Regions from separate parts of the Streptomyces sp. NBC_00252 genome, predicted to be linked through region 1. Evidence: riboswitches for the same ligand, from Rfam matches in the RefSeq annotation. Region 1 holds a riboswitch; the other holds the start of a gene.
What was found. Region 1 has a riboswitch for glycine ahead of gcvP (aminomethyl-transferring glycine dehydrogenase). Riboswitches for the same ligand answer to the same signal wherever they lie in the genome.
Positions count from the first base shown of each region.

Region 2: linked by a shared signal. The riboswitch ahead of gcvT (glycine cleavage system aminomethyltransferase GcvT) and the one ahead of gcvP (aminomethyl-transferring glycine dehydrogenase) in region 1 are both predicted to bind glycine.

Region 1 is NZ_CP108087.1:8,357,978-8,365,168, reverse strand. It holds gene gcvP (aminomethyl-transferring glycine dehydrogenase) at 1-1,327, opposite strand, end outside; glycine riboswitch at 1,509-1,604, opposite strand; gene OHT77_RS37155 (PRC-barrel domain-containing protein) at 1,719-2,090, shown strand; gene OHT77_RS37150 (DNA polymerase IV) at 2,012-3,691, opposite strand; gene OHT77_RS37145 (MerR family transcriptional regulator) at 3,749-4,393, opposite strand; gene OHT77_RS37140 (bifunctional nuclease family protein) at 4,609-5,082, opposite strand; gene ftsR (transcriptional regulator FtsR) at 5,168-5,905, opposite strand; gene OHT77_RS37130 (FHA domain-containing protein) at 5,949-6,830, opposite strand; gene OHT77_RS37125 (DUF881 domain-containing protein) at 6,892-7,191, opposite strand, start outside.
Region 2 is NZ_CP108087.1:3,278,381-3,285,571, forward strand. It holds gene OHT77_RS13925 (enhanced serine sensitivity protein SseB) at 1-97, opposite strand, end outside; gene OHT77_RS13930 (AAA family ATPase) at 161-841, opposite strand; glycine riboswitch at 991-1,089, shown strand; glycine riboswitch at 1,090-1,197, shown strand; gene gcvT (glycine cleavage system aminomethyltransferase GcvT) at 1,232-2,359, shown strand; gene gcvH (glycine cleavage system protein GcvH) at 2,471-2,848, shown strand; gene glyA (serine hydroxymethyltransferase) at 2,863-4,122, shown strand; gene OHT77_RS13950 (L-serine ammonia-lyase) at 4,237-5,604, shown strand; gene OHT77_RS13955 (bifunctional class I SAM-dependent methyltransferase/NUDIX hydrolase) at 5,616-6,668, opposite strand; gene OHT77_RS13960 (MFS transporter) at 6,910-7,191, opposite strand, start outside.

The DNA of each region.
Region 1 (7,191 bases):
CGGCGGCGAGTTGGTCCCGCGTGGTGGTCTCGTCACAGGCGATGGACACCTGGTCGGCGTCCACGAGCCGCAGATTGACCCCGTCCTCGCGAGCCGCGGCGACGACCTCGGCGGCCCGGCCCGGAACCCGTACGGTCAGCGTGTCGAAGTAGCCACCATGCACGACCTCGACGCCGCCCGCGGTGAGCCCGGCGGCGAGGATCGTGGCGTAGCGGTGCGTCCGCCGCGCGATGCCCTTCAGCCCCTCGGGCCCGTGGTAGACGGCGTACATCCCGGCCATGACGGCGAGCAGCACCTGGGCGGTGCAGATGTTGCTGGTGGCCTTCTCGCGGCGGATGTGCTGCTCGCGGGTCTGGAGCGCGAGGCGGTAGGCCTTGTGACCGTCGGCGTCGACGGACACGCCCACGAGCCGCCCGGGCAGGCTGCGCGCGAACTTCTCGTGCACGGCCATGTATCCGGCGTGCGGCCCGCCGAAGCCCATCGGCACCCCGAACCGCTGCGTCGTACCGACCGCGATGTCCGCCCCCAGCTCACCGGGCGACTTCAGCAGCGTCAGCGCGAGCAGATCGGCGGCGACGGTGACGAGCGCGCCCAGCGCGTGCGCCTGCTCGATCAGCGGCTTGATGTCGCGTACGGCTCCGGAGGCACCCGGGTACTGCACGAGCACGCCGTTGATCTCGCGCTCGGCGACCTCGGCCGGGATGCCCTCGCTGAGGTCGGCGACGACGACCTCGACACCGGCCGGCTCGGCCCGGGTCTCGATCACGGCGATGGTCTGCGGCAGCGCGTCCGCGTCGACCAGGAAGAGGCCCTTCTTGTTCTTGCCCATGCGCCGCGACAGGGCGACGGCCTCGGCCGCGGCGGTGCCCTCGTCGAGCAGGGAGGCACCGGAGGTCGGCAGCCCGGTCAGCTCGGCGACCATCGTCTGGAAGTTCAGAAGCGCCTCGAGCCGCCCCTGGGAGATCTCCGGCTGATATGGCGTGTACGCCGTATACCAGGCCGGGTTCTCCATCACGTTGCGCAGGATCACCGGCGGGGTGAAGGTCCCGTAGTACCCGAGGCCGATCATGGAACCGAGGACCTCGTTGCGGTCCGCGAGGGAGCGCAGCTCGGCCAGCACCTCGGCCTCGGTGCGGGCACCCGGCAGGTCGAGGGAGTCGGCGTTCTTGATCACGTCCGGGACCGCGGCGGCGGTCAGCTCGTCGAGCGAGCCGTAGCCGACCTGCGCGAGCATCTTGGCCCGCGCCTCCTGGTCGGGCCCGATGTGACGCTGCTCGAACGGAATGCCCTGTTCGAGCTCGGAGAGCGGAATGCGAGGGGCGGTCATTACGGAGGCCTCCTGGTCAGACACGACCTTCGAGGGACACCACGGCGGTGGGGTGCCCGGACGGCCTCCCCCTCTGTCATCTCGACCTGAGAGCTTCACCGGGCATCCCGAAGGCACCCGGCTTTCACCGTCGGTGAGAGCGGGAGCCGTCGTCGGCACCCGCCCTGCTTTCCAGAGTGACCTCGTCCGTGCGGTACGTGAGCCTGAGAGATTCCGGGGAGGAGTTGCTCCTTCGGCGCCTCCGATGAAGTCTGGAGGACTCTCCCGCACGGGGTCAGCAGCCGCTGGCCAGCCTACCAGCGAGCACTGGAGCCCGGCTTTCGAGTGGCCACCGGCCTGAATGTGCTCTTTTGTAGTGTCTACGGATGAGTTGCGACCAGGAGGAGGGCCCGTGCAGACCGATATCGATCCGCGCAACCTGATCGGCCGCAAGGCGTTCGACCGCACCGGCGCCAAGATCGGCACGATCGACGAGGTCTACCTCGACGACGCGACCGGCGTGCCGGAGTGGGCGGCCATACGCACCGGCCTGTTCTCCAGAGACGCCTTCGTCCCCCTGGAGCCGAGCAAGCTGATCGAGGGCACGCTCCACATCCCCTTCGACCGCGCCCTGATCAAGGACGCCCCCGACTTCGGCGTCGGCCGCCACCTCTCCCCGGACCAGGAACTCCAGCTCTACCACCACTACGGCCTCGACGTGGCCCCGCCTCCGTCGCTTCCGGACCACGACTTCGGCAAGCTGGCGGGCTCGGAGGACAGTTGAGGCAGCCCGGCTGACGGGTCGTCGCCGGGTCTTCGAGTCTCCGGGGCTGCCGACGCGGCGGGCGGGGCATGAGGGTCCGGCGCCGTCGACTGCGTCGGACCGTCCGGCGTGACGTCGGCAGGCCGTGCGTCCGCGGACAGCGACTCGGCCTCCGCAATGCCGAGGCCGGGCTCCACCGAGGGCGGCAGCTCCGCCGACCGTTCGCCCGTTCCCCGTGCCGTCAAGGGATACGGCGTCGGCAGGAGCCCGGCCGCCCCGCCCTCCACCTCCCGCGTCACCAAAGGCAACGGCTCCGCCGGCTCCAGCTCCGGATCATCGGTCCGGAACGTCCGCACGCGCCCCGGCCCCGGATCCTCCGGCGTCTCAAACCGCACGGTGACCCGCCCCAGCCCGCTGCCCTGCACCCACCCGTGCCCGAACCCGGCGTGCCGCACGTCGTGTCCCGCGGGCCAGCGCCGCTCCACCGGGGCCGCCGGCTGCTCGCCGGGCGCCTCCGTGTGCTCCTCCTCGAGCAGATCGACCTGCTCCCCGGCCGCCTGCGCGAACAGGTCCTCCTGCGTGTAGTCGGCGAGCCCGGAGACACCCACCCCGAGCAGCCGCACCCCGCCCGTGGTGTCCACGGAGTCCAGCAGCCGGGCCGCGGCTTCCCGCACCACCCCCGGGTCGTCGGTGGGCCCGCGCAGCGTCTCGGACCGGGTCAGCGTCGAGAAGTCGTACCGCCGCACCTTCAGCACGATGGTCCGCCCGGACAGCCCGGCCGCCCGCAGCCGCCGTACGCACCGGTCGGCGAGCCGCTGGACCTCGAGTCCGACCCTGGTCCGGTCGTGGATGTCGACGTCGTAGGTGTCCTCGACCGACACCGACTTGGTCTCCCGCTCGGCCACCACGGGCCGCTCGTCGTGGGCCAGCGCCATCGCGTACAGCCCGTGCCCGTGCGCCTTGCCGACCAGCCGTACGAGCTCGTCCTCGCCCGCCTCGGCGATCTCGTCGACCGTGGTGATCCCGGCCCGCCGCAGATGGTCACCCGTCGCGGGCCCGACCCCCGGCAGTGTGCGCACCGACAGCGGTCCCAGCAGCGCCCGCTCGGTCCCCGGCTCGATCATCACCAGACCGTCGGGCTTGGCCCGCTCGGAGGCGATCTTCGCGATCATCTTGGAGGCGGCGAGTCCCACCGACCCGGTGAGCCCCGTGACCGCCCGTATGTCCGCCCGCAGGCGCTCGCCCGTCAGCTGGGCCGACTCGGCGTCCCAGGCCGCTCCCCCGGCCTCCAGGTCCACGAACGCCTCGTCCAGGCTCAGCGGCTCCACCAGCGGCGACAGCGCCCGCAGCAGCGCCATCACCTGTTCGCTGATCGACCGGTAGAACCCGAAGCGCGGCACCAGATACGCGGCGTTCGGCGCGAGCCGCCGCGCCTGGGCCATGGGCATCGCCGAATTCACCCCGAAGACCCGCGCCTCGTACGACGCGGTGGCCACCACCCCGCGCGGCCCGAGCCCGCCCACCACGACGGCCTTCCCACGCAGGCTCGGCTTGGACGCCTGCTCCGCCGAGGCGAAGAAGGCATCCATGTCGAGATGCAGGATCGTGGGCGCGGTTCTCACATCTCCGATGCTGCCCTACGCCACTGACAATGCCCCGCCACGGCTCCCGCCGGGCCCTCAGACGGCCCGGTTGCGCCGCCTGGCCAGCTCGTCCGCGGGGTTGGACCCGACGAGCGTCTCGCCGGTGTCGACGCGCTCCCCGTGCAGCTGCGACAGGGCGCTCTCGACATCCCGCCACACGACCCCCACGGCGATGCCGAAGACCCCCTGGCCGCCCTGGAGCAGCGCGTGGACCTCGTCCGGGGAGGTGCACTCGTAGACCGTGGCGCCGTCGCTCATGAGCGTCATGCGCTCCAGATCGCGGAAGCCGCACTCCCTGAGGTGCAGGACGGCGCTGCGGATGTTCTGCAGCGACACCCCCGTGTCGAGGAACCGCTTGACGATCTTCAGGACGACGACGTCCCGGAAGCTGTAGAGCCGCTGCGTCCCCGACCCGTGTGCGGGCCGCACGCTGGGCTCGACGAGCCCGGTGCGCGCCCAGTAGTCCAGTTGCCGATAGGTGATGCCGGCCGCCGCACAGGCCGTCGGGCCCCGGTAGCCGATCTCCTCGGACGCCATGGACGTCGCCCCTCCGCTGCTCGGCACTGCCGCCGGCCGCTGCGGAATGCGATCGGCCGTACTGCCGTGAAGCGGGTACGGACCTCTGTCCCCGAAACTGCGTTCCGGGGCACCCCCAGCCGTACCGTCGCCGCTGCTTCTCACGCCGACCTCCGTCCTTGACCTGCCTTCTCGACGGTAGGCAGTCACCAGGGGTGCGTCAACGATCGCCACACTCGGCACGCCGAGTGATAATCACCCAAGGAGTGGTTTCCCGTGTCCCACCGCGGGGAAAGGCTAGCCGAATGCGCTCGCGGAGGGCCGCAGGACGCTCTCACACGCCGGTGGCAAATGCCAGCATTTTCTGACCGGCCCTCTGCTCACTGGCTGTTGGTGCCGAAGTCCTCGGGCGAGATCTGGTCGAGGAACTCACGGAACTTCTCCACCTCGTCCTCCTGCTCGTCCGGGATCGCGATGCCCGCGTCGTCGAGCACACCGTCACTGCCGTAGATCGGCGTGCCGGTGCGCAGGGCGAGCGCTATGGCGTCGGACGGGCGGGCGCTCACCTCGACGCCGCTGGCGAAGACCAGCTCCGCATAGAAGACGCCCTCCCGCAGATCCGTGATGCGCACTTCGGTCAGCTCCTGGCCGACGGCCTCCAGCACGTCCTTGAACAGGTCGTGGGTCAGCGGTCGTGCGGGGGCCATGCCCTGCTGCGCGAAGGCGATCGCCGTCGCCTCCCCGGGCCCGATCCAGATGGGGAGGTAGCGGTCGCCTCCCACTTCACGCAGGAGCACGATCGGTTGGTTGGAGGGCATTTCGACCCGGACACCTACGACATCGAGCTCGTTCACACAGCAACCCTAGGCCGTGCTCGGGACGTTTGGGTAGTCGGGCCGAGAACGGGTGACCGATCAGGCAGCCGTGGAACCGCCCGTCTCAGGGCAGCCGGACGCCGAGCGCGGTCTGCACCAGGGCCGCGTGCAGCTTCACCGTGAGCCCGGCCAGCTCCTTCGTACGGGCCTCCGCGTGCGCCCTGGTCTGCGGATTGCGGTGGCGCTTGAGCGGGGCCACCACCTGGTCGACGAGCCCGGCCTCACGGTCGGCGGCGGCCTTCATGACGCGCAGATGGCGCGGCTCGATCCCGAACCGCCCGAGCTCAAGGACAAGTCCGGCCACGGTGACGGCTTCCGCGTCGTACACGCCGTCCGGCAGCGGGGCGATGAGTCCGTACGACTCCCACTCCTCGAGCTCCTGCTCGCCGATCCCGGCGGCGGCCATCAGCTCGGCCCGGCCGATACGGGCGGCGGTGGGCCCCTCCACGGGCTCCAGGGCGGCCTCTCCGTCCCGCTGGCGCCCCACGGTGGGCAGGGGCGCCGCCTCGCCGCGCGCCATGGCATCGAGGTGCTCGCGGATCACCTTGAGCGGCAGATAGTGGTCCCGCTGCATCCTCAGGACGTGGCCGAGGCGCTCTACGTCGGCGGGGCTGAACTTGCGGTACCCGGAGGGGGTCCGCTGGGGCTCGATGAGGCCCTCGGACTCCAGGAACCGGATCTTGGAGATGGTGACTTCGGGGAACTCGTCACGCAGCACGGTCAGCACCGTGCCGATGCTCATCAGGCCAGTGTCCGCGGCGGCGGTACCGTGTCCGGCACCGCCGCTCGGTGTTTCAAGCATGGACCTTCCTGGGGGAATCCCCCGGACCCAGTCCGAGGGAGGGTCAGTAACCCCGCTGGCTCGCGTAGAACACCAGCCGGTACTTGCCGATCTGCACCTCGTCACCGTTCGCCAGCGGGACCGAGTCGATGCGCTCGCGGTTGACGTACGTGCCGTTGAGGCTGCCGACGTCGGCGACCGTGAACGAACCGTCCGGAGAGCGCCGGAACTCCACGTGCCGGCGCGAGACCGTCACGTCGTCCAGGAAGATGTCGCTCTGCGGATGACGGCCGGCCGTGGTCAGCTCGCCGTCCAGCAGGAAGCGGCTGCCCGAGTTGGGACCGCGACGGACCACCAGCAGCGCCGAGCCCAACGGCAGGGCGTCGACGGCGGCCTGCGCCTCCGGGGAGAGCGTGGGCATCTGCGTCTGCCCGGTCACTTCGGCGTCGTAGGCCTCGAGACCGGAGATGGAGATCGTGGAGGTCGTCTCGGACGGACGCTCCGGGGTCGCGCCGGGACGCAACGGCGCACCGCAGTTGGAGCAGAAGCGGCTGTTCTCCGCGTTGCGGTTACCGCACCTCGTACACACCAGGGCCGACATAGGGGAAAACCCTCCACCCGTACTTGAGGTTGACGGTTGCCCGAAACCTATGTCGCCGGACTGCGCAGGGTCAACCGACGACGCGCCCTGGCCCGCGACCTGGTCACGGAACAGCGGGCGCTGGCCTTCTGCGTCCGGTTGTGCGCGGTGGCGAGCGGTCTGACTGTCGCTGGCCTCTTTCGCACTCTTGCCGAACAACTTCGCAAACAACTTCACGGGCGATTCCCCTTGACCGAAACAGACCCGCCCGTGGGGCAGGACGAACCCTGATTGAACACACCGGTTGACCCGGACATCCTCACAACGTCCGTATCCACCAGACAGTTTCCACCACGCACCACCCAATCGGTGCGTCGACCCCCCGCAACCTCATGCCCTCGCCTGACGGTCCCCATGCACCCCCGGTTCACCGGGAGGACGACCGAGCGTAGTCAGGCTGCTTCGCGGCCCGCAAGGCATCCACGACGATCTTGGCCGACCGCCCGACGGTAACGGTGGCCTGCTCCTTCTCGAGAGTCTGCACCACGCCTCCAGGGATGTTGAGCGCCGGTTCGAGGTCCTGCGGCTTGCCGATGACCTTGAAACGATACGGGGCGTTGATCTTGTTCCCGTCGACGCTCACGCTCTTGTCGGAGTCCGACAGATACGTGTTCGCCACGACCCGCACACCGTTCACCTGGATCGCCTCCGCGCCGGCCGCGCGCAG
Region 2 (7,191 bases), 5.1 Mb from region 1:
AGACCGAGAGCACCTCCTCCAGCTCGTTGCCCGGCCATCCGCCGTGCGGATGCGGGTGGGGGTACGCCTGTCCGGGGAAGTCCGCCGGGAAGTCCATCTACCTACCGCCTGCTGGTGAAACCGCCTGCTGTAACCCTGCTGTGGCGAAAAGGCTAGCGGCTCAGTCCGCGAAGTCGATCCGGCGCAGCACGTCCGCCGCGTCCCGGTCCAGGAGGACCGCCGAGCCCACGCCGTGCGGGAGTTCGCCGCGCTCCACCGCGCGCAACAGGCGCGCGGCGGCCCGCCGGTGACGCAGGAACGCGTACCGCGAGACTCCGCGCCCCCGCTCGCGCTGCCCGTCGAGCGCCATGTCCGGGGTGACGTCGAGGAAGACCAGGTGCAGGGTGCCGCCCCGGCGTCCGGCGGCGCGGGCGAGCCAGCCGCGCACCCAGGTCTGCGTGCCGCAGTCGTGCACGACGGCTCCGGACGCGGAGCGCAGCGCGCGGTGCAGTCCGGCGTAGTGGGCGAGGCGGACCAACGGGCGGTACACCGCGTACGGAAGGAAGCCGGCCGTGCGGGTGTCCCAGCGGTCGCGGGTGTCCTGGCTGTCGACGCGGACCCCGTCGGCCGTCACCGCGCGCCGCATCAGCGTGGACTTGCCGCTGCCGGGCAGGCCAGTGACCACGACCAGGTCGCGGGGGCCGAAGCGGAGTCCGTGCGGGCTGTGCCCGGCGCGCTCGCGGAGGTCGCGGACGACCGGTGCCGGGCGGGCCCGGCATGCCTCCCCGGCCGGGGCGGAGGGCTGCTTGGGCAGTGCTACGGCCGAGGTCGTGGCGTACACCGTGGTCCTTGTCACCGTGATCGTCCTCCCTGCGGGGTCAGGAAAGGTTCTCCCCACCAAACGTAAAGAGAAGGTAATGCACGGTGTCTCGCGGTTCGGTGCGCGTCCGGCCACAGGCCTGTTACAAAGCCTGTGCGATGATGTGCCCGCCTAACTGCATACCGGCCGCTTGAATCCGCGCGGGAGAGTCCCCAGGCATCTGTTGCTGGGGCGCCGAAGGAGCAAGTCCCTCCCTTGAATCTCTCAGGCCCCGTTACCGCGCGGGCGAGGCACATCTGAAAAGCGGACCGCCGGTCACGGTGGTCCCACCCAAGGTGCAACCCGTGACCCGAGGGGTCATGGCGAACCTCTCAGGTCCCGATGACAGATGGGGAGGAACGACCTCGCCGTCATGCCTTGGGAGACCGACCGATGAGCAGTACCGCCACCCCTGAGAAGCGCCGCACCGCGCTCGACGCGCTGCACCGCTCGCTCGGTGCGACGATGACCGACTTCGCCGGCTGGGACATGCCGCTGCGCTACGGCTCGGAGCGCGACGAGCACCTCGCCGTCCGCACGAAGGCCGGCCTCTTCGACCTCTCCCACATGGGCGAGATCACCGTCACCGGACCCGAGGCCGCCCAGCTCCTCAACCACGCCCTCGTCGGCAACATCGCCTCGGTGGGCCTCGGCCGCGCCCGCTACACCATGATCTGCCGGGCCGACGGCGGCATCCTGGACGACCTGATCGTCTACCGGCTCGCCGAAACCGAGTACATGGTGGTCGCCAACGCCTCCAACGCGCAGGTCGTGCTGGACGCGCTCACCGAGCGGAGCGACGGCTTCGACGCGGTCGTACGCGACGACCGTGACGCCTACGCACTGCTCGCCGTGCAGGGCCCCGAGTCCCCCGGCATCCTCAAGTCGCTCACCGACGCAGACCTCGACGGCCTGAAGTACTACGCCGGTCTGCCCGGCACGGTCGCGGGCGTCCCCGCGCTGATCGCCCGCACCGGCTACACCGGCGAGGACGGCTTCGAGCTGTTCGTCTCCCCCGCCGACGCCGAGAAGCTGTGGCTCGCGCTGACGGAGGCCGGAGCCCGGGCCGGGCTGATCCCGTGCGGCCTGTCCTGCCGCGACACCCTGCGCCTGGAGGCCGGGATGCCGCTGTACGGCCACGAGCTGTCGACCTCCCTCACGCCGTTCGACGCCGGGCTCGGCCGGGTCGTGAAGTTCGAGAAGGACGGCGACTTCGTCGGGCGCGGCGCCCTGGAGGCCGCCGCCGAGCGCGCCGCCTCGCAGCCCCCGCGCGTCCTCGTCGGACTCGTCGCCGAGGGCCGCCGGGTCCCGCGCGCCGGCTACCCGGTCGTCGCCGACGGCCAGGTCATCGGCGAGGTCACCTCCGGCGCCCCTTCCCCCACCCTGGGCAAGCCGATCGCGATGGCCTACGTCGACGCGGCGCACGCGGCGCCGGGCACGGCCGGTGTCGGCGTGGACATCCGGGGCAGTCACGAGCCGTACGAGGTCGTGGCGCTGCCGTTCTACAAGCGCGAGAAGTGACAGTCGTCGTAGCGTCTCGTGTGTGACCTGGGGCGGATCGCCCCGGTTCGCCGTTGCCCCTCGCAGTCCCCCATTCACCAGCACTCCCCCGCGTACAGGAGAATTCAGGCCATGAGCAACCCCCAGCAGCTGCGCTACAGCAAGGAGCACGAGTGGCTGTCGGTCGCCGAGGACGGCGTCTCGACGGTCGGCATCACCGAGTACGCGGCCAACGCGCTCGGCGATGTCGTCTACGCCCAGCTCCCCGACGTCGGCTCCACGGTGACCGCGGGCGAGTCCTGCGGTGAGCTGGAGTCGACGAAGTCGGTGTCCGACCTGTACTCGCCCGTCGGTGGCGAGGTCACCGAGATCAACGAAGACGTCGTGAACGACCCGTCGCTGGTGAACTCGGCCCCCTTCGAGGGCGGCTGGCTGTTCAAGGTGCGCGTCACGGAGGAGCCGGGCGACCTGCTCTCCGCCGACGAGTACACCGCGTTTTCCGCCGGCTGAGGAGTCGTAGAAACATGTCCGTCCTGAACACGCCCCTGCACGAGCTCGACCCGGACATCGCCGCCGCCGTCGACGCGGAGCTGCGCCGGCAGCAGTCCACGCTGGAGATGATCGCCTCGGAGAACTTCGCTCCGGTCGCGGTCATGGAGGCGCAGGGCTCGGTCCTCACCAACAAGTACGCGGAGGGGTACCCGGGCCGTCGTTACTACGGCGGCTGCGAGCACGTCGACGTGGCCGAGCAGATCGCGATCGACCGGGTCAAGGAGCTGTTCGGCGCCGAGTACGCCAACGTGCAGCCGCACTCGGGCGCCTCCGCCAACCAGGCCGCCCTGTTCGCGCTGGCCCAGCCCGGCGACACCATCCTCGGCCTGGACCTCGCGCACGGCGGTCACCTGACCCACGGGATGCGGCTGAACTTCTCCGGCAAGCAGTTCGACGTGGTCGCCTACCACGTGGACCCGACGACCGGTCTGGTCGACATGGCCGAGCTGGAGAAGCTCGCCAAGGAGCACCGGCCGAAGGTCATCATCGCGGGCTGGTCGGCGTACCCGCGCCAGCTGGACTTCGCCGAGTTCCGCCGGATCGCGGACGAGGTCGAGGCCTTCCTGTGGGTCGACATGGCGCACTTCGCGGGCCTGGTCGCGGCGGGGCTGCACCCGAACCCCGTGCCGTACGCGGACGTCGTCACGTCCACCACCCACAAGACGCTGGGCGGCCCGCGCGGCGGGATCATCCTCGCCAAGCAGTCCTTCGCGAAGAAGCTCAACTCCTCGGTCTTCCCCGGCTTCCAGGGCGGTCCGCTGGAGCACGTGATCGCGGCGAAGGCGGTCTCCTTCAAGGTCGCGGCCGGCGAGGAGTTCAAGGAGCGGCAGCGGCGTACCGTGGAGGGGGCGCGGCTGCTGGCCGAGCGCCTGGTGCGGGACGACGTGAAGGCCGTAGGGGTCGATGTGCTGTCCGGTGGTACGGACGTGCACCTGGTCCTGGTCGACCTGCGGAACTCCGAGCTGGACGGCCAGCAGGCCGAGGACCGGCTCCACGAGGTCGGCATCACGGTCAACCGGAACGCCGTCCCGAACGACCCGCGGCCCCCGATGGTCACCTCCGGCCTGCGCATCGGCACCCCGGCGCTGGCGACCCGCGGCTTCACGACCGAGGACTTCGCCGAGGTCGCCGATGTCATCGCGGAGACGCTGAAGCCGTCGTTCGACGTCGCGGGCCTGAAGGCCCGCGTCACCGCGCTGGCGGAGAAGTACCCGCTGTACCCCGGGCTGTAATCCGGCCCACCGGGCCGTAACCGCCCGTCGGGGACACCGGCGCACACTGGGAGGTGCGCGCCGGTGTCCCACCCCCTCGCACCACCCTGCTTGTCTGCGTTCTGAGGAGTCACCGTGGCCATCTCGGTCTTCGACCTGTTCTCGATCGGCATCGGCCCGTCCAGCTCCCACACGGTCGGCCCGATGCGGGCCGCCCGCATGTTCGCGCGCCGGCTGCGCAACGAGGAGCTGCTGGACTCCGTCGCCTCCGTCCGCACCGAGCTGTACGGCTCCCTCGGCGCGACCGGCCACGGCCACGGCACCCCGAAGGCGGTGCTGCTCGGCCTGGAGGGCGAGTCACCGCGCTCGGTGGACGTCGAGAAGGCGGACGACCGGGTCGAGCGCATCAAGGAGTCGGGCCGCCTCCGCCTCCTCGGCGAGCACGAGATCCCCTTCTCCTACGACGCCGACCTGAAGCTGCACCGCCGGAAAGCCCTGCCCTACCACGCGAACGGCATGACGCTGTGGGCCTACGACGCGGCGGGCGCCGAGCTGCTCTCCAAGACGTACTACTCGGTCGGCGGCGGGTTCGTCGTCGACGAGGAAGCGGTCGGCGCCGACCGCATCAAGCTGGACGACACGGTCCTCAAGTACCCGTTCCGCACGGGCGACGAGCTGCTCCGCCTCACCCAGGAGACCGGCCTGTCGATCTCCGCGCTGATGCTGGAGAACGAGCGCGCCTGGCGCACGGAGGAGGAGATCCGGGCCGGGCTGCTGGAGATCTGGGGCGTCATGCGGGCATGCGTCTCGCGGGGCATGTCGCGGGAGGGCATCCTGCCCGGCGGCCTCCGGGTCCGCCGCAGGGCCGCCATGTCGGCACGCCAACTCCGCGCGGAGGGCGACCCGTTGGCCCACGCAATGGAGTGGATCACCCTCTACGCGATGGCCGTGAACGAGGAGAACGCGGCGGGCGGCCGCGTGGTCACCGCCCCCACGAACGGCGCCGCCGGCATCATCCCGGCCGTCCTGCACTACTACATCAACTTCGTGCCCGGCGCCGACGAGGAGGGCGTGGTCCGCTTCATGCTCTCCGCCGGCGCCATCGGCATGCTCTTCAAGGAGAACGCCTCCATCTCCGGCGCGGAGGTCGGCTGCCAGGGCGAGGTCGGCTCCGCCTGCTCGATGGCCGCGGGTGCCCTGGCCGAGGTCCTCGGCGGCTCCCCGGAACAGGTCGAGAACGCCGCCGAGATCGGCATGGAACACAACCTCGGCCTCACCTGCGACCCCGTCGGCGGCCTCGTCCAGATCCCCTGCATCGAACGCAACGGCATGGCCGCGGTGAAGGCGGTCACCGCCGCGCGGATGGCGATGCGGGGGGACGGCTCGCACAAGGTCTCCCTCGACAAGGTCATCAAGACGATGAAGGAGACGGGGGCGGACATGAGCGTGAAGTACAAGGAGACGGCTCGGGGTGGGCTTGCCGTGAACATCATCGAGTGCTGAGGGCGTAGCAACTACTCGGTGTCCGAAGGGGAGTCGGCGTTGACCGGGTAACGATGCACGGGCGGCAGCCCGGGCAGCAGTCCGGGCCACACCGTGTCGATGACATGCGCGCTCGGCGTGAACAGCGGCTGGGGCAACGTCGGCAGATCGGCGACCTCGTGCCACTCCCACCGGTGGACCAACTCCGGTTCGGTGACGGCCGGTTCACCCGTGAAGGCGTCGACACGCACGGCACCGGTCAGCCGAGGGATGCCATGGGTGGAATCCATCAGCAGCGCCAACAACCGCGCCCCACCGGGCTCGACCCGAAGCCCCGTCTCCTCCGCCAACTCGCGTACACCCGCTTCAAGAAAGCCCTCACCGGGGTCGTTCTTGCCCCCGGGCAACTCCCACACTCCGCGCACCGACCAGCCCAGCAGGATCCGCCCGGCCGCGTCGGTCACGACGACACCCGCGCCGGTGAGGGCATGCGGAGTGGGCCGCTTCTTGCCACCGCAGGAGACAGGCACGGCGACGGGATCACGCAGAACGACGAACGCGAGCCCGTCCGCGTCGTACCGCTCGGCGCTCCCCCACCCCGCGCACAACACCCCCAACTCGGCGGCGTTAAGGGCGATGGAACGTTCGCCATCTCCCACACCCTCCACGACGGGCGTGATCACACAGACGACCCCACCCGGCCGCAACCGCTCACGAAGCCGTTTCATCACCCGGGTACGGTCACGCACGAAGGCCCAACCGAGCCGGAAGGTGATCAGGTCGTAGGCGGGCGCCAGGGCATCGAGGCCGTCCCGCTCGATGTCGAGCAAGTGGTAGGCCACCGCACCGGGTTGGGCTTCGGCGCGGGCGCGGGCGAGAGCGGCGGAGGCGAAGTCGACGGCATCGACTTCATACCCCGACTCCGCCAGATGCCTGGCGAGTTCACCCACCCCGCAACCGACGTCCAGGGCACGTCCCCCGCCTCCCGGCACCGGCGCGTGCTCGGCGAGCAGCGCCCGCTCGGTATCTCTCAACGGGCTGAAGGAGTTGCCGTCGGCGTAGTGCGCGTCCCATACGTCGGTCACGGTGTCGGTGTGCTCCCTTCGAGGCGGCGGTACAACAACTCTCTGGTCGCTCCGGTCATGCCCCTACCTCGCTCACGCCCCCATCCCTCCCCGCGCCGCACGAGGTTGACGCCACAGCAACCCGGACACGCCGAAACCGCCCCGGTGGCGCGGGGGATGTGGCCACCGGGACGGTGCATCGGGAGGGGACTCGGGTCGCGAGGGCGTCTCCAGGGGGAGCCTGTTCGGGCGGGCTCCGGTGTTAGGCAGGCGCTCCGACCGCGAGGTCCGACGCGTCGTCGGGACGCACCTCGCCGTCCTCGTCGACGTCCGGCGGGATCGTCGACAGGGCGGTGGCGTGCAGGTCCTTCGTGCGCAGCATCGTGAAGCCGATGATCGCGGCGATGAAGCCGAGGATCGCGCTGAGGGTCATCGCGCCGTGGAACGCGTTCATGAACGCGTCCTGTCCGGCGGCCAGCACCTTCTCGCGCAGCGGTCCCGCGGCCTGGGCGACGGCGTCGAGGCCACCGGCGCTGATGCCGTG